4 regions of the Aneurinibacillus sp. XH2 genome follow, and region 1 is predicted to be linked to each of the others. Evidence: riboswitches for the same ligand, from Rfam matches in the RefSeq annotation. Region 1 holds a riboswitch; each other region holds the start of a gene.
What was found. A riboswitch is a leader RNA that binds a small molecule or an ion and turns the genes downstream of it on or off. The one in region 1 is predicted to bind S-adenosylmethionine.

Region 2: another riboswitch for S-adenosylmethionine. It lies ahead of cobA (uroporphyrinogen-III C-methyltransferase); the one in region 1 lies ahead of metX (homoserine O-acetyltransferase MetX).
Region 3: another riboswitch for S-adenosylmethionine. It lies ahead of ACH33_RS14480 (methionine ABC transporter ATP-binding protein); the one in region 1 lies ahead of metX (homoserine O-acetyltransferase MetX).
Region 4: another riboswitch for S-adenosylmethionine. It lies ahead of ACH33_RS14900 (trans-sulfuration enzyme family protein); the one in region 1 lies ahead of metX (homoserine O-acetyltransferase MetX).

What each region holds. Positions count from the first base shown of each region.
Region 1 is NZ_CP014140.1:776,714-782,618, forward strand. It holds gene ACH33_RS03790 (aspartate kinase) at 117-1,352, shown strand; gene ACH33_RS03795 (biotin transporter BioY) at 1,454-2,026, opposite strand; SAM riboswitch class I at 2,182-2,293, shown strand; gene metX (homoserine O-acetyltransferase MetX) at 2,406-3,512, shown strand; gene ACH33_RS03805 (succinate dehydrogenase cytochrome b558 subunit) at 3,818-4,474, shown strand; gene sdhA (succinate dehydrogenase flavoprotein subunit) at 4,486-5,905, shown strand, end outside.
Region 2 is NZ_CP014140.1:3,113,902-3,119,806, reverse strand. It holds gene ACH33_RS15565 (efflux RND transporter periplasmic adaptor subunit) at 129-1,529, shown strand; gene ACH33_RS15560 (ABC transporter ATP-binding protein) at 1,545-2,273, shown strand; gene ACH33_RS15555 (ABC transporter permease) at 2,277-3,467, shown strand; SAM riboswitch class I at 3,603-3,700, shown strand; gene cobA (uroporphyrinogen-III C-methyltransferase) at 3,819-4,592, shown strand; gene ACH33_RS15545 (nitrite/sulfite reductase) at 4,623-5,905, shown strand, end outside.
Region 3 is NZ_CP014140.1:2,918,755-2,924,659, forward strand. It holds gene ACH33_RS14465 (fatty acid--CoA ligase) at 1-1,477, opposite strand, end outside; gene ACH33_RS14470 (MetQ/NlpA family ABC transporter substrate-binding protein) at 1,500-2,339, opposite strand; gene ACH33_RS14475 (methionine ABC transporter permease) at 2,353-3,015, opposite strand; gene ACH33_RS14480 (methionine ABC transporter ATP-binding protein) at 3,008-3,772, opposite strand; SAM riboswitch class I at 3,874-3,984, opposite strand; gene ACH33_RS14485 (thioesterase family protein) at 4,296-4,703, opposite strand; gene ACH33_RS14490 (PaaI family thioesterase) at 4,769-5,158, opposite strand; gene ACH33_RS14495 (PaaI family thioesterase) at 5,200-5,661, opposite strand; gene ACH33_RS14500 (EthD family reductase) at 5,680-5,905, opposite strand, start outside.
Region 4 is NZ_CP014140.1:3,001,597-3,007,501, reverse strand. It holds gene ACH33_RS14920 (SpoVR family protein) at 1-66, shown strand, start outside; gene ACH33_RS14915 (hypothetical protein) at 201-488, shown strand; gene ACH33_RS19475 (hypothetical protein) at 485-658, shown strand; gene ACH33_RS14910 (DODA-type extradiol aromatic ring-opening family dioxygenase) at 704-1,474, shown strand; gene ACH33_RS14905 (DUF3298 and DUF4163 domain-containing protein) at 1,747-2,364, opposite strand; SAM riboswitch class I at 2,508-2,624, shown strand; SAM riboswitch class I at 2,727-2,835, shown strand; partial or broken gene ACH33_RS14900 (trans-sulfuration enzyme family protein) at 2,929-4,093, shown strand; gene ACH33_RS14895 (hypothetical protein) at 4,158-4,325, shown strand; gene ACH33_RS14890 (pirin family protein) at 4,566-5,273, shown strand; gene ACH33_RS14885 (cytochrome P450) at 5,322-5,905, opposite strand, start outside.

The DNA.
Region 1 (5,905 bases):
AGCTAAGGCACGTGCCTTTCTGTTGTCTTTTTTATTTTTCAAGCGGCGTGGTCACGCCTGAACTTCTCAGCGTGCGAGATAAACAGAGAAAGAATGCTTATAGGAGGACGCGAGAGATGAGTCTTATAGTACAGAAATACGGCGGCACATCCGTCGGCACGATTGAGCGTATTCAGGCGGTGGCCCGCCGCATTTTAGCGACTTGCCGAGCCGGGCATCAGGTTGTCGTTGTTGTCTCGGCGATGGGAAAGTCAACGGATATGCTGGTGGACATGGCAAAACAAGTTATAGATCATCCGAGTCCCCGTGAGATGGATATGCTGCTTACGACAGGGGAGCAAGTATCGACTGCTCTGGTGACGATGGCATTGCATGCTCAGGGCTGGGATGCGGTATCCATGACTGGATGGCAGGCTGGTATTTCCACAGAAGAAGTGCATACAAAGGCGCGGATTACTGAAATCGATCCAGCGCCTATTCAGCAGGCGCTTGGGCAGGGTAAAGTCGTTATCGTTGCCGGGTTTCAGGGCATTTCTGAGAGCGGACAGATCACCACGCTCGGACGCGGTGGTTCGGATACGACAGCGGTAGCGCTTGCAGCTGTGCTGAAAGCGGATAGGTGCGAAATTTACACGGATGTTGACGGAGTGTATACCGCAGACCCGCGCATTGTGTCTTCCGCTCGTAAATTGGCCCGCATTTCTTATGATGAAATGTTGGAGTTGGCAACGCTTGGTGCGGGGGTGCTTCATCCGAGGGCGGTGGAATGTGCAAAGCAGCATCAAGTGTGCCTTACTGTACGTTCAAGCTTTAGTGAAGAGGAAGGAACCATTATCGAGGAGGAAGCAGATATGGAACAAGGGCTTGTCATTAGCGGAGTTGCTTACGATAAAAATGTAGCTAAAATAACTGTAGTCGATATGCCGGCAAAGGTAGATACGCTGTCAAACTTGTTTGCAGTACTGGCAGCTGAACATGTTAATGTTGATATCATTGTCCAAAGTTCGTATGAAGCGGAGACCACAAATGTCTCGTTTTCCGTAAGCGGAGATGAAGTTAAGAAAACGTTAGATGTATTGCATAAGCAACGGGATACGTTGCAGTTCGGTTATGTGGTGGCAGAAAAGGAACTGGCTAAAGTATCGATTGTAGGCGCTGGCATGATTACGAATCCAGGGGTAGCAGCGAGAATGTTTACATGCCTTGCTGAAGCCGGAGTAGAGGTTAAAATGGTTTCGACTTCTGAAATTAAGGTCTCATGCGTAGTACCGCTCGAAGACATGGAAAAAGCAGTGCGCAATCTGCATACTGTGTTTGGCTTGGATACGAAGGAAAAAGCTGTTGTTTATTAAGTGTTTGCTGGTGGCTGGTCAGTGAATCAGCAAGTGAATGTTGTGCAGCAATCGCTGCAATAAGAAAAGCTCGCGGGCGCACCCGCGAGCTTTTTACACGTTTAGGCGACAATTTTTTCGTTGTTTAGCGAATTTGGAAGCAGTCCTGCGAGCGCAAGGCGCCGGCGAACTTGAATACCGATGTAAGAAGCAAGGATGATTTTGATTAAGTCAGGCAGAATGAATGTTATGTCTATCCCGATTGCTTTATCCCATGTCATGCTGCCCACTAATTTAAGTTGTATAACGCCTGCAACGTGGATAATGGCAAGGCCTACTATATTTACAATGAACGCTTTCATGAAAGTTAGCTTTCCACGGTCTATCATTGTCCCCATAACAAAGGCGGAAACGATATAGCCGATGAGATACCCGCCGGTTGGTCCGACTAGAACGGGAAGACCTGCGTTAAATTTAGCGAAAACCGGTACGCCGATGGCTCCAACCAAAATATAAAGCAGAATAGCTAATGTACCGTACCGTCGCCCCAGAATCACCACAGTCAACGCGACGGCGAAATTTTGCATTGTAAACGGCACCGGCGGCAAGAAGGTAATTGAAATTTGGGCGCATACGGCGATAATTGCGCAAAATAAAGCCGAAAGAATCATCATTTTTAAACTTGTTTTTCCCATCTGTGCTCTCCTTAAATATGAGATAATTTGTTAACATTTTTTATAAATAAGTTTACAAATTTGATTAAGATGTTGTCAATATTGACATTAGTCAGTAAAAATCTTAGTATTGAACTAACCTAACCTAAAATTAAAGATGGAATCATACGAAAGTGCTCTTATCAAGAGAGGTGGAGGGACTGGCCCGATGAAACCCGGCAACCCCGCATATGCTTGCGGACAAGGTGCTAATTCCAGCAGAGCGGTATGCGCTCTGAAAGATAAGGGGAGGTAATATGCGACACAAGCGCCTCTTCCTTATTGGAAGTGGCGTTTTTTATATGATAGACAAATGCGACGCTTGAAAAAACAGAGGAAGAGAAGAAAGGAGTGAAGGCGCATGCAGCAAAAGATGGTGATTGACGAGATTACGCTGGAGTGTGGAGAAACGTTAAAACAGGTGGAAATCGCGTATGAAGCGTGCGGAATATTAAATAAGGATAAAACGAATGCTATTCTTGTATGCCACGCGCTGACCGGAGATGCGCGCGCCGTTGGAGACGAGAAAACACCGGGATGGTGGGAAGGCTTAATCGGCCCTGGGCGCTATATCGATACGAATCAATATTTCGTCGTCACCTCTAACGTGCTGGGCGGATGTGCAGGGACGACCGGCCCAGCTTCTGTGAACCCGGAGACGGGACAGCCGTATGGCGCTGATTTTCCGGTTGTAACGATACGAGATATGGTGAAGCTTCAGTATTTAATGGTACGAAAACTGGGTATCAATAAACTGCTAGCAATTATCGGTGGCTCAATGGGGGGGATGCAAGTATATGAATGGGCGGTCATGTATCCAGAGATGGCCCATTTGATTATTCCCATTGCGACCTCCACACGGCTGTCCGCTGTTGCTATCGCTTATAACGATGTAGGACGGCAAGCGATCCTTTGCGATCCGGAATGGAAAAACGGAAATTATTACCCTGGAAAAGGTCCTGTGAACGGTTTATCCATCGCGCGAATGCTTGGTATGATTACGTACCGCACCGCAGAATTGTTTGAATACCGTTTCGGTCGACGTTTAAAAGATGAGCGCGATGTTACCCATTTTGATTCGACATTTAATATTGAAAGCTACCTGCGCTATCAAGGACAAAAACTGGTTAACCGCTTTGATGCGAATAGTTATCTTTACCTGTTGAAAGCGATGGATTCGCATGATATCGGCCGCGGGCGGGGGGGCATTGAGGCGGCCCTTGAACGGATTCAGGCCCGCGTATTGTCAATCGCTATCTCTAACGATTTGCTGTATCCGGCCGATCATCAGGAAGAAGTGGTGAAAATGCTTCGTGCGGCCGGAAAAGAAGTGGAATATCATTTCGTCGAATCTATATACGGACATGATGGGTTTCTTGTCGAATTTGTGAAGATCGGGCCGCTTGTAGAACAATTTATTGAAAAATATTATTCCAGCACTTTTACACAGTCTGCCGCGCCCCGATAAATGCGGAGTGGTTATCGGGTAATTTCGACAATTTGTCTACCGCTTTCCTTGACGGTACCCCCTACTAGGAGTAAAATGAATTTGTCACAAAGTCTTCATTTATTGCTTAAGGCTTCCTCAGGAAGCTTTTCTTCATGTAAAGTAGAGCGGGTAAGGGGGGAATTATAGAAAGAGAAGTGTAGTGGTAGGGGTTCTAGGATAGTTCGGATGTTGGAGAGAGAGTGGCTGGTGCAGAATGATTTTGTGAAAAAGGTGTCAAATTAGAAAAAACTGAGTGGATCCTTTTGAAAGGGGGAATTTGTGAAATGGCAACGACGAATCACCGCCATTTTTTTAACCGTAAACTCCATTCCCTTTTAGGGGTTGTACCGATTGGCGGTTTCTTATTCGTTCATTTATTAACGAACTACTATGCGACACGCGGTGAATCCGCTTTTCTTGAACGTGTAGAGATTATGGAAGGACTTCCTTTCCTCGCGCTCATTGAAATTCTCTTCATTTTCTTGCCTATTCTGTATCACGGTATTTATGGCCTTTATATTGCTTTCCAAGCTAAAAACAATGTAGGTAACTATGGTTATTTCCGCAACGTAATGTTTATGCTACAGCGTGTAACCGGTGTTATCACGCTTATTTTCATTACATGGCATGTTTGGGAAACAAAAATGCAAATGGTGCTTGGCAGGGTTGAAGCCACCGGTTTGTTTACCCTGATGAATGAAATTTTGGCTAATCCGGTTATGTTGGCATTCTATATTGTCGGTCTTCTGTCCGCAACATTCCACTTCGCGAACGGTTTGTGGAGTTTTGCAGTAAGCTGGGGCATTACGGTTGGGCCGCGCGCGCAGCGTATCTCCACTTACGTAACAATGGTTGTGTTCGTGTTTATGTCTGCTATGGGATTAATGGCTCTGTTTGCTTTCGCGAATCCCGTTGATGTAGCACAAGCGATCCAGAAATAGGGGGTTAGAGCATGAATAAAGGTAAAATTATCGTAGTTGGCGGCGGTCTCGCGGGTTTGATGTCAACCATTAAAGCTTCCGAAGCCGGCTATTCGGTTGAGCTGTTTTCTCTGGTTCCTGTAAAACGCTCTCACTCTGTTTGTGCACAGGGCGGTATTAACGGAGCAGTAAATACAAAAGGTGAAGGCGATTCCCCGTGGATTCACTTTGACGATACGATTTACGGTGGCGACTTCCTTGCGAATCAGCCTCCAGTAAAGGCGATGTGTGAAGCGGCACCTGGTATCATTTATATGTTTGACCGCATGGGTGTTATGTTTAACCGTACGTCGGAAGGTCTTATTGATTTCCGTCGTTTTGGTGGTACACAGCATCACCGTACAGCATTTGCAGGTGCGACAACCGGTCAGCAGCTTCTGTATGCGTTGGATGAGCAAGTGCGTCGCTGGGAAGTGAACGGCCTTGTTACGAAATATGAAGGCTGGGAATTCCTCTCCATCGTTCAGGATGACGAAGGCATATGTCGCGGTATCGTGGCACAGAACCTCCGCTCCATGGAGATTAAAGCATTCAGAGCCGATGCGGTTATCCTTGCGACAGGTGGCCCTGGCATCATCTTCGGTAAATCTACAAACTCTATTATCAATACAGGTACGGCTGCTTCTGCTGTTTATCAGCAGGGTGCAACATATGCGAACGGCGAGTTCATTCAGATTCACCCGACCGCAATCCCGGGAGACGATAAGCTACGTCTGATGTCCGAATCTGCCCGTGGTGAAGGTGGACGTGTCTGGACTTATAAAGATGGTAAGCCTTGGTATTTCCTTGAAGAAAAATATCCGGCTTATGGTAACTTGGTGCCTCGTGACATCGCAACACGCGAAATCTTCCATGTTTGTGTTGATCTGAAGCTCGGCATCAACGGCGAGAACATGGTATATCTTGATCTGTCCCACAAAGATCCGCATGAGCTGGATGTTAAGCTAGGGGGAATCATCGAGATTTACGAGAAGTTCGTTGGTGATGATCCGCGTAAAGTTCCGATGAAAATTTTCCCTGCTGTTCACTATTCCATGGGCGGTCTGTGGGTTGATTACAACCAGATGACCAACATTCCGGGGCTGTTTGCCGCAGGTGAGTGTGATTATTCACAGCATGGTGCAAACCGTCTGGGTGCAAACTCGCTTCTGTCAGCGGTATACGGCGGTATGGTGGCAGGGCCGAAGGCGATCGAATATATCAAAGGCCTAGACAAGTCCTCTGAAGACGTATCCTCCACTTTCTTCGATGCTCAGCTGAAGAAAGAGCAGGAGAAGTACGATCGCATTACAAGCATGACAAGCGGTACGGAGAACGCATATCTGCTGCATAGAGAACTCGGCGAGTGGATGACCGACAACGTAACGGTTGTTCGTTACAATGACAAATTGA
Region 2 (5,905 bases), 1.3 Mb from region 1:
GGAATGTGTCACAAAATTGCGTGCCATGGGTTCTATAAATTGTACGTAGTCTTTGATATTTCGACTTTCATATTGCAATATAAATGTCGAAGCATCGAAGATGATAGCATAGAAAGGGAGAAGGAGAAGTGCGAAAGAAAATATGGATTGGTGTTATTACAGGGGTCATAGCAATAGGGGGATATATCGTCTATTCGGCGTACGTACCACGCAGCGTGGAAGGAACGCCGGTGTCGCTTGCTACCGTTGTGCAAAAAGATATGGAAAGTCGTATCATGACTACCGGTAAAGTAAAGATGGAACAAGAAATGACGGTATACGCAGGGGCGAGCGGAAAAATTGTTGCTTTGCATGCAGCGGAGGGAGCGCCGGTGAAAAAAGGTCAGATATTAGGTGAGATTTATACGGAGGATATAAAAAACCAATTAATTGATATAGACAGTCAATTGATAGATATGGATGAGCAGGCGAGGGATGTCGATAACCAGGTTGCCGATACTTCAGCGCAAATCGCCGAAAAAAAGGCGGAGTTAGCGAAATTGCAAGCTGCGAATGATGCCATTGAAATTGCGAAAGCGGAAAACGGGATTCGTCAAGCCGAGCAAGAGCTTGAACAAGCGAAGCGAGAATACGCCCGCATCAAAACGCTTGTGGAGAGCGGAGCTGAAAAGAAGCAGGAATTGGATAAAGCGAGCGACCAGATAAAACAGGCTGAATTTAAGCTGAAAACGTCGCAATATGAACTGGCAGAGAAGAAAAAAGGGCCGAAGCGGGAAGAGGTCACCGCTTTGCTGGTATCGATTGCACAGCTTGAAGAGAAGAAGAAGCGGACGGCGACGAAAAAAGAGAGCATTGCGAGCAAAAAACAAAAAATCGAAGAGAAAAGGCAGCAGTTGCTTGCCCAGAGAAATGACGCGCTTATCGTGGCTCCTATCGACGGAACCGTATTGACGCAAAAAGCGAAGGCGGGCGAATATACGACAAAAGGCAATGAACTATTGAAAGTGGGAACGACACAAAATATATACGTGGAAGCGGAAATTGCGGAAGCTGATATCGGCAAAGTGCGCGTCGGTCAGAAAGCCAAGCTGGAAGGAGGCGCGTTAGGCAAACAGGTGGCCGAAGCTCATGTGGTAAGCATCTCACCGGTAGCGATAGAAGCCGCCACACAGAAAAGCGGACAGCAGAGCGAACGGGCCAAAGTGGCGGTGAAGCTGGCATTGGACAAACCAAATGAGCTTTTGCGCCCCGGCTTTCGGATAGATGTAACGATTGTGCACCAAAGCGCGAAACAGGCGCTGCAAGTACCGATCGAAGCGGTGCAGAAGAACGGCGGGAAAGCGTTCGTCTGGATAAATGAGAACGGTCTGGCGAAGAAGAAGGCGGTTGTCACCGGAATGGAAAACGAATTGTTTGCCGAAGTTAAACAAGGTTTGAAAGCGGGCACGAAAGTTATCACCAATCCGGGGCCGCAATTAAAGGAAAATGAGCCGGTTATGGAAGCGAATGTTCCCGGAGAAGCGAGATAAAAGGGGCGGTACAGCATGGTAAAAGTAGAGAATATGTCCAAAGTGTACCGCACAGGCGGTGGCGATATTTATGCGATGAAGAATGTTTTCGTAACGGTTGAAAAAGGGGAATTTGTCGCTATTATGGGACCATCCGGTTCGGGAAAATCGACATTTATGAACATGATTGGCTGCCTGGATCGACCGACGAGCGGGCTGTATCATTTAGACGGAATGGAAGTAACGAATTTGTCGGATAAGCAGCTTGCCCATGTACGTAACCAAAAAATCGGTTTTGTTTTTCAAACCTTTCATCTTTTGCCGCGTTCAACCGCACTGCGCAATGTTGAATTGCCGCTGATTTATGCCGGGGTCGGAAGAAAGGAACGGACGGAACGGGCGCGTGCGGCTCTTGCGCGTGTCGGGCTCGGCGAACGTATGAATCATATTCCGAATCAGTTATCAGGCGGACAGCGGCAGCGGGTAGCGATTGCGCGCGCCCTCGTAAATGAGCCGGCGATTGTGCTGGCTGATGAGCCAACCGGGGCGCTTGATTCGCGGACAAGCATTGAAATTATGGACATTTTCCAACAGTTAAATGAACAAGGAACGACTATTATTCTTGTTACGCATGAACCGGATATCGCATGCTATGCGAAGCGGTTAATCCGCTTCCGCGACGGCCAGGTAGTCGCCGATGACCCCGTGCGGGATCGATTATTCGCGTCGCAACAACTGGCGTCGGAGCGCCAACAGGAGGTGTAATCTATGCGTTTGCTGGAAAGCTTAAGCATGGCTTTGGACGGTTTGCGCGCCAATAAGCTGCGTTCTTTTCTAACGATGCTGGGGATTATTATTGGTATCGCGTCTGTCATTGCGGTTATGACGCTTGGGAAAGGGGGCGAAAGTGCGGTCGTGCAGCAGGTAAGCAAGTTCGGCCAAAATAAATTTATGGTATATACCCGCTACGATACGGAGGAGCCTGAAGATCCGAACGCGCTTACTTTGGAAGATGCGGAATATTTGCCGCAGGTGAGTCCGTACATTTCCGCTGCCGTAGCCAACTCTTACGTAGGCAATACGGAGCTTTACTGGCTCAATAAGAAGAAAACCGTCGAAGTAAGGGCGACGACGGCCCAGCTTCCGGCTGTACAACCCACGCTCCACATGGTGCAAGGCCGCTTTTTTACCGACGAGGATGATAAAAACCGCCGACCGGTTATCGTATTGGAAGACGGAGCAGCTCAGGAATTGTTCGGGACGGAAAACCCGATCGGTCAGCGCGTGCGTTTTAACGATCGGAGCGTAGTGGTGATCGGCGTATTTAAGCAGGAGAAAGTAAGCTTTGATTTTTCCAAAGCAAAGAGCGCGTTTGTTCCGTTTCGTTTTGCGAATGAGCTGTCTGAAAACCAAACGGTAAGCAACATTGAAATGACCGCCATTTCCAAAGAAGCATTGCGGCCTGCGATGAAGCAGGTCAAGGATTATTTGAACCGCAAGCATAACCATAAAGATTACTATGAAGTTTTAAGTATGGAAGACAATATTAAAGAGTTTTCGCAAATGACTGGAATGATTACCCTGATTTTTAGCATTGTAGCTGGCATTTCCCTCGTGGTGGGCGGCATTGGCGTGATGAATATTATGCTTGTGTCCGTGACGGAACGGACAAGAGAAATCGGAATCCGCAAAGCGCTTGGAGCGCAGCGGAAAGATATTTTGCTTCAGTTCCTACTGGAGTCGATGATTTTGTCGTTAATCGGCGGCTTAATCGGAGCATTGCTTGGTATTGGTATATCAGCTATCGGCTTTTCCTATGCTAATATACCGCTTTTGATTTCATGGGAGACCGTTTTGCTTGCATTTTCCGTGTCCAGTTCCATCGGGATTTTCTTCGGATTGTATCCTGCCAACAAAGCGGCAAAGCTAAATCCGATTGAGGCGTTGCGTTATGAATAAGAAGCGGGCTGCTCTTTAACTCTGAAGCCTCTTTGCATAATGAATGAGAGGATTTTTTTGAAAAGTATTGTCTTTTTAGAAAAAGCCGAGTATAATCAAATTTAATAAATCCGATCAATATAATATGAATTCTCTTTCTTATCCAGAGAGATGGAGGGACTGGCCCAATGAAATCTCGGCAACCTAATTCGGTTAGGTGCCAATTCCAGAAAGCACACGCTTGAAGATGAGGAAGAGGGGAGCGTAGAATATAAGCCCTTCTTCTTTAATGAAGCAGGGCTTTTTTAATTAAATTAAACATATAAAACAAATTTGATTAATATTATTTTTGGAAAAAAAGGGGATGGTTATATGGTGGCAGGTAAAGTGTATCTTGTGGGTGCCGGGCCAGGCGATCCAAAGTTGATTACAGTGCGTGGGCTTGAGCTTCTACAACGGGCGGATGTGATTGTATATGACCGTCTGGCCAGTCCAAAGCTGCTTGATTATGCAAAAAAGGAGGCTGAATGCATTTATTGCGGAAAAGAGACAAATCACCATTCGTTATCCCAGACGGAAATTAACGAGATCATTGTGGCGAAGGCTGTGCAAGGGAAAGAGGTTGTTCGTTTAAAAGGGGGTGATCCATTTGTTTTCGGGCGCGGTGGGGAAGAAGCGGAAGCCTGTATCGCGGCCGGCATCGACTATGAAGTTGTGCCGGGCATTACATCGGGTATCGCTGCTCCGGCTTATGCAGGAATACCTATCACGCACCGTGGTTATTCATCCTCCGTCGCGTTTGTGACTGGCCACAAAGCTGTAGAGAAGGAGCAAAGTGGTATTCAGTGGGAGAAGTTGGCCACTGCGGTAGATACGCTGGTATTTTACATGGGGGTCGGCAATTTGCCGGAAATTGTGAAAAATCTTCATAAGTACGGCCGGGCCAAAGAGACACCTGTGGCACTTATCCGCTGGGGTACATGCGAAAATCAGGAGACGCTTATAGGTACATTGGAGACGATTGTAGAGCAGGTACAACAGGCACGCTTTCGTTCTCCGGCAGTGATTGTCGTAGGCGAGGTTGTCCGCCTGCGGGAGCAGTTAGCTTGGTATGAACAACAGCTGCGTCAAGTCATTATTGCATAATATTCGCTGAGATGAGAGGAGAGAGTATGAATGAGTTATACACCAATATGGGCACAAAATAAGGAGAAATTGAATAAAACAGAATTAATAAAACTGGAGAAAGATGGACTGGATGTTATTGAGGACATTTATCGTTATGCGAAAACTGGTTTTGAATCCATTACGCCGGATGATATGGATCGTTTTAAGTGGGCAGGTGTATATCAGCAGCGCCCGAAAGACGGGTGCTTTATGATGCGTGTCCGGGTTCCGTCCGGAAATCTTACGTCCGAGCAGGCGCGCACGCTTGCGAGTATCGCGCATGATTATGGCAGGGATTTAATCGATATTACGACACGTCAGGCGATTCAGTTTCACTGGTTGCGGATCGAAAATTTACCGGACATTTTTGAACGGTTGGCTGCCGTCGGATTGTCCTCATTTGAGGCGTGCGGCGATTGCCCGCGTACGATTGTTGGCAATCCGCTTGCGGGGCTCGATCCGTACGAATTAATAGATACGACCCCGCTTGTGAAACAGTTGTCCGATACGTTTTTAATGAACCGGGATTTTTCCAACCTGCCGCGCAAATATAAAATTTCGATTTCTAGCAATATTTATAATGCCGGTCATGCCGAAATTAACGATCTGGCGTTTACCCCGGCCACGAAAGTAATCGCTGGCAAGGAAATCATCGGTTTTCATGTCTGGGTTGGCGGCGGACTATCGTCCCGTCCGTATTTGGCTCAACAGCTCGATGTATTTGTGCGACCGGAAGAAGTCGTGAAGGTAGCGGTCGGCGTTACAACGATTTTCCGTGACTATGGATACCGGGAGAAGCGTCATCACGCACGCTTGAAATTTCTTGTCGCTGATTGGGGAGCGGAGAAGTTTCTTGCCAAGTTAAAAGAGCTTGTCGGCGAGCTGGAGACGCGGGGCGAAGATAAGATTAAGGGATGGAATGCAGGATATTTTACCGGTATTCATAAACAGCGCCAGGAAGGGTTGAGTTATGTTGGTCTGTCCGTTCCGGTAGGACGTATGTCGGCACAGGAATTGGAAGAACTGGCGCATCTCGCCGATGAATATGGTAATGGCTCACTGCGTACATGCAATTCGCAAAATATCATAATTACCGGCATACCGGATGAAAGAGTGGAAGAACTGTTGCAAGAAAAAGTGTTGGAACGTTTGACACCGTATCCGAAGAATTTTACTGCTTTCGCCGTTTCTTGCACCGGCAATGAATTCTGTAATCTTGCGATCGTTGAAACGAAAGAAAGAATGCGCCAATTGGCGGAATATCTAGATGAACATGTGGAGTTGGATGAACC
Region 3 (5,905 bases), 1.5 Mb from region 1:
GACGTTTGTATTTCGCCAGTCGCTCTCCTTCCACAAGAAACGTATCCAGCTCTTCCGCAGTCACATTGCTTTCCTTGCTGCGGACAATGTAGGCAAACACAATTTGTCCCCACTTCGGATCCGGTTTGCCCACCACGGCCACTTCGCGTACGCCCGGATGTTCCAGCAATTGATCCTCCACTTCGCGCGGATAAATATTTTCTGCACCGGAAATAATCATATGATCTATGCGATCACGAATCCAAATGTAGCCGTCTTCATCGTACTCGCCCATATCGCCCGTATGATACCAGCCGTAAGCCAGCGCTTTTTCCGTCGCTTCGGGGCGGTTGTAGTAACCTTCCATCATGCACGGACCTTTGACAAGAATTTCGCCGATTTCGCCTGGCTCGCAAATGTTATCTGGATGCGTTGGCGTGCCGTCCGGATTGACGCGACAAATACGCAACTCATGCGTCAAACTTGCCTTTCCAGCAGAGCCGGCTTTTTTTAATTGTTCGTCTGCGTACAGCACAGACATACACGGGCCCATTTCGGTTGTACCGTAAATCTGGATTAAGTCCGCGCCTACTTTCTCCTCAAACTCGCGGATAAGGACAGGAGCCATGGACGCTCCGCCGTATTCGAGCAGACGCAATGATGATAAATCGTACGCTTCAAAATCGTCGGCATACAGCAACATATTGACCATTGTTGGTGCCGCGAACATATGCGTGACTTTTTCTTTTTCGATCGTGTACAGCACACGGGAAGCGTCAAAATGGTGCAAAAGCACATTAGTCGCTCCCACCTGCACACGCGGCAGGAAAGAAGTATGCAATTCCGCCGTATGGTTGAGCGGCGCGGCGGCAAGACCAATGTCATCCTTTGTTAGGCCCATGCATTGCATCATCATAAAATTATGATGAATTTTGCTGCGATGCGTGTGAAGTACGCCTTTCGGGCGTCCGGTAGTACCGCTTGTGTACATCATAATGCAATAATCGGTTTCCGATACCTCCACTTCCGGACGGGAAACATCTTCTGCTTCAAGCAGTTCGTAAAATCCAAGCGCTCCTTCTGTCAACGGTTCATCCACATATATATAATGTTCGACCGGATTCCCAAGCTCACGCGCTTTCTCCACCACGTCTGAGCCCTGTCTTTCATATAACAATACTTTTGCTTTTCCATCCTGTAGGATATATTGCAATTCATGTGCAGCTAGCCGATAGTTAATCGGATTAAAAATGGCGCCGATTTTTGCCGTCGCAAACAATGTAACCACAAACTCGCTCGTATTATATAAGAAGGAAGAAACAACGTCACCCTTTTGGACACCCAGGCGCTTAAGCGCCCGGGCAAATTGGTTTACTTTTTGATTCAATTCTGTATATGTCCAGCGGTGATGCTTCGTTTCGTATTCATAAATTAAGCTAATTTTATCCGGAAAATTACGGACTGACCATTCAAGAACATCTCCGATTGTTGTGCTCATCGTTTTCTTCCCCCCTATGTGCTTATTTTAAATAATCAGGTTTGACAAATCCCTGGAATTCTTTCTCGATAACTTCTTTAAACTCCGGAGATTTATATGCTTCGATTAAATCTTTAACAAACTGGCTGTCTTTGTCCGCCGTTTTCACAGCGACCACGTTCATATATTGATCCGGAATCTTTTCGAGCGCCAGCGCTTCCGTAAGTTTCAAGCCCGATGCGATGGCGAAGTTCCCGTTGACAAATGCGTAGTCTGCGTCTTCAAGCGAGCGCGGAAGCTGGGCTGCTTCCAGCGGCAGGAGCTTGATATTTTTCTTGTTCTCCACGATATCCTTTTCCGATACGCGAAGCAGATCTACACCTTCTTTTAACTTGATCCAACCGAAATGTTGCATCATGACAAGCGCGCGGGCCTGATTAGTAGGATCATTCGGAAGCGAAACGGTCGCTCCCGGCTGCACTTCTTCCAGTGTTTTATGCTTATGCGAGTAAATGCCGATCGGAGCCGTCGGAACCTGGATAACATCTTGAATATCCAAGTTATGCTCTTTCGCAAAGTTCTGCAAATACACGACATGTTGAAACACATTCGCATTCAGCGAACCTTCAGCCAGCGCCTGGTTCGGCTGCACGTAATCGTTGAACTCAACAATCTTCACGTTGTATCCTTTTTTTTCTAAAATAGGTTTAATTCCTAAACGCACCTGATCACTATACGGCCCCGCCGTCGCACCAATAACCAGTTCTTTACTGTTCCCCTGCGTTTTTCCTGTTGCCGTTTCGCTCTCTTGTCCTCCGCAAGCTGTCAAAAAGATTACTATTAATGAAATTAATGCAATAAGAATAAACGGTTTTTGTTTCACAAAGATCTCTCCCTTAACGTTTATCAAGATAATGTGCAAGACGATTGCCCGCAAATTGAATGACTTGTACAAGCACCACCAATAAAAGCACGGTCACAATCATAACATCCGTCTGGAATCGGTAGTAGCCGAAGCGAATCGCTAAATCCCCGATCCCTCCGCCTCCGACAACGCCGGCCATCGCAGAATAGGAAAGAAAACTGACAATCAATACTGTGAGTCCGAGCGTAAGCCCAGCGCGCGCTTCTGTCAATAACACTTTCCAAACAATCTGATATGTAGACGCCCCCATTGCCACCGCGGCTTCAATAACTCCTCTCGAAACTTCACGAAGCGATTGCTCCACCAGACGTGCAAAGTATGGAATGGCTGCAATCGACAACGGAACAGCCGCAGCCACCGGACCGATCGTCGTTCCGACCAATGTTCGCGTCAACGGAATCAATGCCACGAGCAAAATAAGAAAGGGAAACGATCGGACAATGTTAACGAGCGAACTTAAAATTCGAAATAAAATGGGGCTTTCCAGCAATTGTCCTTTACCTGTCAGAAAAAGCAGAACCCCCAGCGGCATGCCAAGCAAAAGCGCTGAGCCTATTGAAATGCCGACCATAATAGAAGTTTCTACGATAGAAACCCCAATTTCCGGCAATAAAGCAATCACATTATCAAACATTGGCTATCCCTCTCTCCTTGCCTGTTTCCTCTTCGAATAATAGCTGGGCGATTTCAGTTTTCGGCTTTACTTCCCGTTCAGAAAGCGAAAGTTTTTCGACGAGATGACCTCTTTCCATGACTGCTACTTTGTTGCAAATCTCTTTCACTACACTCATTTCATGCGTGACGATGAGAATCGTTACGCCTAGCTTTTGGTTGATTTCTTTAAGAAAAGATAAAATGGTACGCGTCGTCTGCGGATCAAGCGCTGAGGTAGGCTCATCACATAGCAGCACTTTCGGCCGGCTGGCCAACGCCCGGGCGATAGCGACCCTCTGCTTTTGTCCCCCGCTCAACTTGGCAGGATAGCTGTCCACCTTCTCGGCCAGCCCTACAATCTCCAAGCACTCCTGTACTCTTTTTTTTCTCTCTTCTTTTGGAAGACCGGCTATTTCTAGCGGAAACGCCACATTGTCCGCCACCGTCCGATTATTCAACAGATTAAAATGCTGAAAAATCATGCCGATGGACTGGCGCGCTTTGCGCAGCTCTCGATTTGATAGACCGGTTAACTCCTGACCATCCACATATACCTTTCCCTCGTCCGGTCGCTCCAGCAAATTAACCAGTCTAAGCAAAGTTGACTTACCAGCACCGCTGAACCCGATAATACCGTACACATCCCCTGGCTCCACATGCAGCGACGTTGGAGCTACTGCCTGAAATGTCCCGTTCGGTGTGGTATAACTTTTACTAATACTCTGTAATTTAATCATACTCCTCACTCCTTTATTCCTCCTAGATTGCACAAGGGGAAATAAAAACGACCTCCTGCGCTGCAAGAGGTCGGCGTACACTCATCACAAGTTTGCCGGACCTCTCATCTTTCAGCGCGCGAGCGCTGCTGGAATTGGCACCGTGTCAAAGAGTTTCTTTGATGGTTGCCGAGGCTTCACTGGGCCAGTCCCTCCACCTCTCTGGATAAGAGTCCTAATCATTTGCCTTTTCAATTTGTTGATTTTATTCTAACACATTAAACCATAATGTCAACTAGGAATTATAGATTTTTTAATTTTCTCCTACATTGCTGAGACATATAAAAACCATCACAGTTTATCATTGTATATGCAGATAACACCATATTTATATTGATTATAGTAGCTGTATATTTTCGCGGTCAATAAATTTACATTTAATTCTTAATACTATATCGAATAGTAGCAATATTTGTTTTGATAAGGTTGTTAATGATCCGATAAAAAAGACCGCGATTGAAAATTCCACGGTCTTCCTGTTTCATTATTTTTGTGCAATGGTTTGCCGTAACTCCGTGATACGTGCCTCCATTTTTTCTTTTTTAAAAATCGCCTGTGTAAAAATTCCGGTACCAACAATATTTTCTGATGTTTCCGCGGTCACTTCACAAACGACTCGCTTCGGAGTAACTTCCGTACATAAGGCTGTAAATTTTACCCGTTGCCCCACCACCGCAGGCCCAATGTGCTTAACCTGAATTTCGTATCCGGCTCCTTCCTCCCCCTCTTCAAGGTAAGGCAAAATAACATGGCGTCCGACTTTTTCCATATAATAAATCATAGTCACGGTCGACATTACATCGTGAACCACGTTGCCGTCAAACGTAGGACGCATATCGTCCTGCACGACAATTTCCAACGTCTCTGTCTCTCCCGGTTGTAATCCTTTCACCCGTTCTTCTCCTTCCTTATAAAGCAACATATACTTTCTTATACGAATGTAAAGACAACTCCACATCACTGTGGAGTTGTCTTTACACGGGCATATGTGCCAAGCGCGACGGCAACCAGCTCCCCATCGTCCGTGCGCACTTCCGCTTGCATGATAATAGTACGGCCTCCGCGCTTGATTACCCTAGATTGTGCGATCAGCTTATTTCCCCTAGCAGGCGCCAAATAGTTGATTTTGCTCTCCAATGTTACGCACTGCTGCACACCGTTAACATGAGGCGCGGCCGCGTGCCCCATGACCACATCAGCAAGCGTGCTTGTCACTCCGCCATGCACCACTCCATCGATACTATTGTACAATTCCGGGCGAATATGAAGCACTGCCGTGCAGCTATTTTCGTCCTGGTGCTCGATTTCAATACCAAGATATTGGTTAAAACGATTGTTTGATTTCATGGTAGTCTCTCCTGCCAATCCAGCGCTGCCAACGCGTCCTGTTACTCTTCATTAGCTGCGTTCTGTCCGATTTCCTCAAGAAAAAACCCACTCTTGCGGTAAGCGACCGCGTCAAGCAGAGCGATGCTTTCGCCGTCGTGTTCCACCTCGATTTGGTAAAAACCGGCGCGTGCTGTTTTTTTCTTTTCTGTCGCTACTGCACGTAACCGTGCGCCCTTTCCACTTGGAGCCATATACTGAACGTTCATCGATAACGCCACGCATGGACGTCCATATGAATTGCAGGCCGCAGCAAACGCAAAATCAGCCAGCGCAAAAATGACGGCTCCATGTGTTGTGCCATGCGCATTCAACATTTCCTCACGCACGTCTACTTCCGCCACAGCCGTTCCCTCTCCAAGTTCAACCAGCCGGATTCCTAAATGGCGCGCGTACGGATCGCGACTCACATACCGAGTGATTTGTTCCCGGTACCTGCGATGTGTTTCCGTCTCACTCAACATGCTTTTTAAACCTTTCTCCTATACTACTTCCGCGAAGTGCATGGATACAACCTTGCCAGCGAAGCCCATTAAATCTTTGCCTGCTGCTTTTCCTTCCGGAGAAGAAAGCGCGTTCATAAGCGCTTCTTTTGTTTCAAAATACATTTCTGCAATCAAATGAAGATTGCTGTCACCTGCAGGAGAGCCATAAATTTTATTAACTTCCAGCTTTAGAAGACCCGGCATTTTTTCCGCGAGCGGCGCG
Region 4 (5,905 bases), 1.4 Mb from region 1:
AAAATCGAGGAACGTCGCGTGCTGTTTACTTATGACGGTAAGAAGTGTCACCGGAGATTTCTTTAATTACCGAAGACCGCTACAGGAAAAGCGGTCTTTTTCTTTCCCATATTATTCATACAAGGTAAAGAAATTTTTTCTTTTTTGTCTAACTAACTATTTAACCAAAGGAGAAAAGGAAGAAAAAGGGGGATTTGGCGATGGCGCGAATCGACACGGGCGGAATTTTGATTTCCGTATTTATTGGCTTTGTGCTTGGATTGAAAATGCAGGATAATTATTTATGGGTACAGCCAAAACCGACGGAAAATGCGCTGCAAGCAATTGCCTCCACGGATGTTGTGCAAGCGAAGAATATAACAAAGGAAAGGCTTGTAGAAGAACTAAAGAAATACATGACATCCAACTTTGGCTACCAGTCGTTAAAAGTTTCATGGATTCAATATATTAAAGATTACGATATTTTTTTGAAAACGAAGGTGTTATGATTCAAGTTCAGACTCATTTGCTTGAAACGAGCGGGGATTTAGTATATATGTTAAACGCGGTACAAGGGTTTGTGAAAAGCCGCTTGCCGGATATGTATGAACAGAGTCGAGTCGTGATTATAAACCAAAAAGGGGATATACTGATGGAAAGGAAGTTTTCTGCTTCATAAAGATAAACGATTATTATAGGGAACAGAAAACGGAGGGATGCAGTGATGGTACCTGCTTTGTTTGTTGCACACGGCGCGCCGACATTGGTATTAGAAGAAAATCAATATACGAAGATGCTAAAAGGATTGGCTGATCGTCTGCCGGAACCTCGTGCTATTGTGTTGTTTTCGGCGCATTGGGAAGCGCCTGTACAGATGGTGAGTGCTGTAGAAGAATATGAGATGATATATGATTTTTACGGTTTTCCGGAAGAAATGTATAAAATTGTATATCCGGCCAAAGGAAACAAGGATCTTGCACAGAAGATCGTAAAGTTGTTGGAGGAAAGTGGAACCGATTCCAAAGTGGACGCGGAGAGGGGGATTGATCACGGAGCTTGGGTGGTACTTCGGTTGATGTACCCGGATGCTCGTGTCCCGGTTGTTGTGCTATCGGTGAATCCTGCGCTTTCCCCTGCGGAGCAATATTACATAGGGCGGGCGCTGGCACCGTTGCGGAAAGAAGGTGTGATGATTATTGGAAGCGGCGGAACGGTACATAATTTGCATAGGTTGAATTGGAACAGTTTAGAAAAAGAAAAGTGGGCGGCCACGTTTGACGATTGGCTGCAAGCAAAAATAGAGATGTGGGATACGGATTCGCTGTTTAGGTATGAGACGGAAGCGCCGTATGGCAGGGAAGCTGTGCCACGCAACGAGCACTTTATTCCGCTGTTGCTCGCCATGGGGGCGGCGGATGACGGAAGAAAAGCGGATTTGCTGCATCGGGAATATCAGCATGGAAGCTTGAGTCTATGTTGTTGGAAGTTTGAATAATCAGTGTAAGGGTGTCGCAATTTATAGTCATTTAACTACAAATTGCTAATTGGAAGCATCCTTCCTCTGCAGACGAGCAGCCGATTGGTAGGTATTCAGTATACAACGATTGGCAAAGTATTTGAATATCCGCGTCACGCATTTGAAATATGAAAGACCTTTCGATAATTGAAGGGTCTTTCATATTTCAAAGCGGTGTTTGAACAGCATGTATCCAGTTTTATGACGTTTTCGGATATAATCTTGCGTTTTATACGGCAACAGATGTAATGTTATGCTTGAGCCATTTTTCCTAAAGGCCCATTTTCATTGATGATATCTTCCAAGTCGTATACAGATATGGGAAACATGGGAAAGCCGACATAGTAAGGGGTAATTTCATACAGTTGAAAATAAATAACCAATGCTTTATCTGCTATATAAAAATCTTGATCTGGCCGAATCCCTTTAAATTCGCCTAACAATGGGATGTTTCGTTTTTTAATCTGGAATTGAATAATATTGGACAGTCTTTTTATGTAATCACTTCCTTGTTGAAATAAATCCTTCAATTGATAGAGTTTACCTGTTTGAATATTTATAGTTAATGATTTTAAAATGGTGAGTCCATGTGCGTGGTGCAAGATATAGGCATAATTCTCTAGGGTTAGGCTAAGGATATCTCTTTCATTGGATTTGATCTCATAATGGCCGAGCATTTCGATCGTTGTTGGATTTTGATAATACCCTTGTTCTTGGATTAAGGCATAAACTTGATGCAAAATGATAACGTTTATTTTTTCTTGTACAGCCTTATTTTTCAGTCCTTCTACCCGAGGATAATAAATGGTGACATTTGGGGCAAGAATGGACATTGTTTGTATATAAACGGGGAAGTTATATGAATCCATAGCATACCAATCCCTTTCGATTTTTTCCTATGTTTTAGCCTATTCAGGAAGTGGTTGCACGGTTTTTGTTTAGAGATTTTTTAAATTTATTGACAGTTTTCATAAACGTAATTATTATAGAATAAATAATTTATATATTGATTTTCTTATCAAGAGAGGCGGAGGGACTGGCCCAGTGAAGCCCGGCAACCCCAATGACCCTATTCGAGGGAAGGAAGGTGCCAATTCCAGCAGGATACACATATCCTGAGAGATAAGGAAAAGGATGAGCAATCAGCTCCTTTATACCTTACTCAGGATAAAGGGGTTTTTATTTTGCCCTGCAATTTGGTTCGTACGATGCACACAAACTGAATATATCGCTCTTATCAAGAGAGGTGGAGGGACTGGCCCGATGAAACCCGGCAACCATCAAACGCAATGTTTGAACGGTGCTAATGCCTGTGGAACGACTGTTCTAAACGATGAGAGGGGAAAGTTTGCTGTATATAAACACTCTCCATCGAAGAGTGTTTTATTTTTTATCTTTGATGTTTATGAAACGAAATGAAACGGAGGAAGAACATGAACATTGAAACACTTCTTGTTCGTTCTGGGTTAGAAAGAGACCGCGCGACTGGTGCAATCAGTACACCGATTTACCAGAGCGCGACTTTCCAGCATCCAGAGCTGGGTGTCAGTACCGGATATGATTATTCCCGCACAGCCAATTCAACCCGGACAGCGCTGGAAGAAGCGATAGCCGTGTTGGAAAAAGGAGCGAAGGGCTTCGCTTTTGCTTCCGGGATGGCCGCCATTTCCTCTGTTTTTTGTTTGTTAAAGAGCGGGGATGAGATTTTGCTTTCTGATGACATTTACGGCGGCACGTACCGGGCGATTACAAAACTGTTCCCTCGTTTCGGCATACAGTCAAAGTTCGTAAATACAACGGATATCGGTGCGATTGAAAGCGCGATTACGCCGGCGACACGTGCGATATTTTTGGAGAGTCCGTCCAATCCGCAGATGAATATTACAGATATTGAAGCCGTATGCCGGCTGGCCAAACAATACGGGTTGCTAACCATTGTCGATAATACGTTTATGACGCCTTATTTACAGCGGCCTTTGCGGCTGGGAGCCGACATTGTGATTCATAGCGCCACCAAATATATCGGAGGACATAGCGATGTTGTAGGGGGGGGTGGTGGTAGCGGGCAAAAAAGAAATCGCTGAAGAAATCGGATTTATTCAGAACGCGTTCGGTGCCATTCTCGGCCCGCAAGATTCCTGGTTGTTGCTACGGGGATTGAAGACGTTGAAAGTGCGGCTTGACCAACATCAGAAAAGCGCGCATAAAATAGCGGTTTGGCTGCAAAACCATCCCGCGGTAAAGCGGGTATATTATCCCGGTCTTCCCGAACATCCGGGGCATGAGCTGGCCGCTAAACAGGCAGCGGGCTTTGGCGGCGTGCTCTCTTTTATGTTGCATAATGTAGAACAGGTAGAGCGATTTTTGCGGAATGTCACTCTTCCGGCTCTTGCCGTAAGTCTCGGCGCTGTCGAAAGTATTTTGACGTATCTGGCTCGGATGTCGCATGCCAGTATTCCGGAAGCGGATCGAAAGAAAATGGGAATTACGGATACGTTATTGCGCCTATCGGTCGGTCTGGAAGAGCCGGACGATTTGATTCAAGATCTGGAGCAGGCTTTGCAATGTAGTGTTTCCAGTTCCAATTATGTTTCTTGAGTATATATCATTTTGGATGTTTTGTATGTACAATCAAAAGAAACTGTTTTGTACATATAGGACATTGATACACAAAGATGGAAAATCTTTCGGGGTATGGGTAACGATACGGGCTGTGCCCAACGGCAAAGAGCATCATGTGCGGCAATACGGCGTGCATTTAATAAACAAGCCGTGTGGCGAAGAGAGACCGGTCGGTGATGCAATTGAACGGCAGTGTTTGATGGGATGAAAAAGTGCAGTTCCTGGCTGGGAAGCGCAGCGCATGTTTACCGGGGAGAAGTCATTTCCATAAGGGCAAACCGGGATAAGGAAGGACAGCCGATAGATGTTTCGGCTGTTTTTTTACATAGAAAATGATTTGAGAAAGAATAGGCTCATAATAAAGGAAACAGGGAAAAGATGATTGACTTTTTTATTTATTGTAATATACTTTTATAAAGTAAGTTAATAACTTATCAGGAGGTTGGATATGATTACTATTTATCCAGCAGCTTCGCGTTATTCCACAAATCATGGTTGGCTGCAAAGTAATTTCAGTTTTTCGTTTGCTGAGTATTATGATCCAAATAATTTACAGTTTGGCCCGCTTCGGGTGTTTAATGATGATATCGTACAACCGGGTACGGGCTTTGGTGCTCATCCGCACAGGGAAATGGAGATTGTCTCTATTGTGCTGAGAGGACAATTGAAACATCAGGATAGCACTGGTAATTCAGCGGTGCTTGTGCCGGGAGAAATTCAGCGCATGACCGCCGGGACGGGGATTATGCACGCTGAGTTCAATCCGTCCGATACGGAAGAGGTTAATTTTTTGCAGCTTTGGTTTCTACCGGATGAAAAAGGATTGGAGCCTTCATACGAACAATTCGCGTATAATCAGGAAGCAATGAGAAATAACTTGTTGCCTATAGTAGCGAAACGTCAAGTAGATGGGCATCGCGTAGCGCATATTCATCAGGATTTGACGTTATATCTTTCCAGGCTGGATACCGGCAAGAGCCTGACATTTACGCAAGCGGAAGGCCGCCGTATCTATGTATTTGTGATTGAGGGCGAACTGGAATTAAACGGGAAGAAAACGCTGCACACTCGTGATGCCGCGCGCATTATGGACACGCTAGTATTGGAGTTGAAAGCAGCAGAAAATGTACACTTTATGCTTATCGATCTTCCTTAATCATGCAAGTAATGAAAAACTTGCGGGTAACGTGCCCGCGAGTTTTTCTTATCTTTTTTTCACGATCATGCGCAAACCGTTTTTGGGGCGCAGCGTCACCACCGGTTCCGGTTCGACCGGATTGTGCGGATCGGCGAGACGCAACTGGAATTTTTGAGCAATTGTAACGAGAATAAGCGTGGCCTCCATAATGGCGAAATGATTACCGATACAGACGCGCGGCCCCCCGCCGAACGGAAAGAAAGCAAACTGCGGGATTTCTTTAAGGAGATTGCCTGCAAATCGCTCAGGAATAAAGGCATCTGGATTATCGAAATATTTTGGATTGCGGTGCATGACATACTGGCTCATCATAATCGATTCGCCCGGTTTAAATGTATGTCCTCCAATCTCTATTTCATCCGTCACCTCACGGTTAATTGCCCAGGCGGCCGGATAGAGGCGCAGCGTTTCCCAGATTATATTTTCCGCGTATTTTAATTTCGGCAGATCATGTACGGTTACTTTCCGTCCGCCAAGCACTTGTTCGATTTCCGACCAGAGCTTTTGCTCCGCTTCCGGGTGTTGGGCGAGAAGGTATAGCGTCCATGACAATGTGTTTGCCGTTGTTTCATGGCCGGCGATGAAAATCG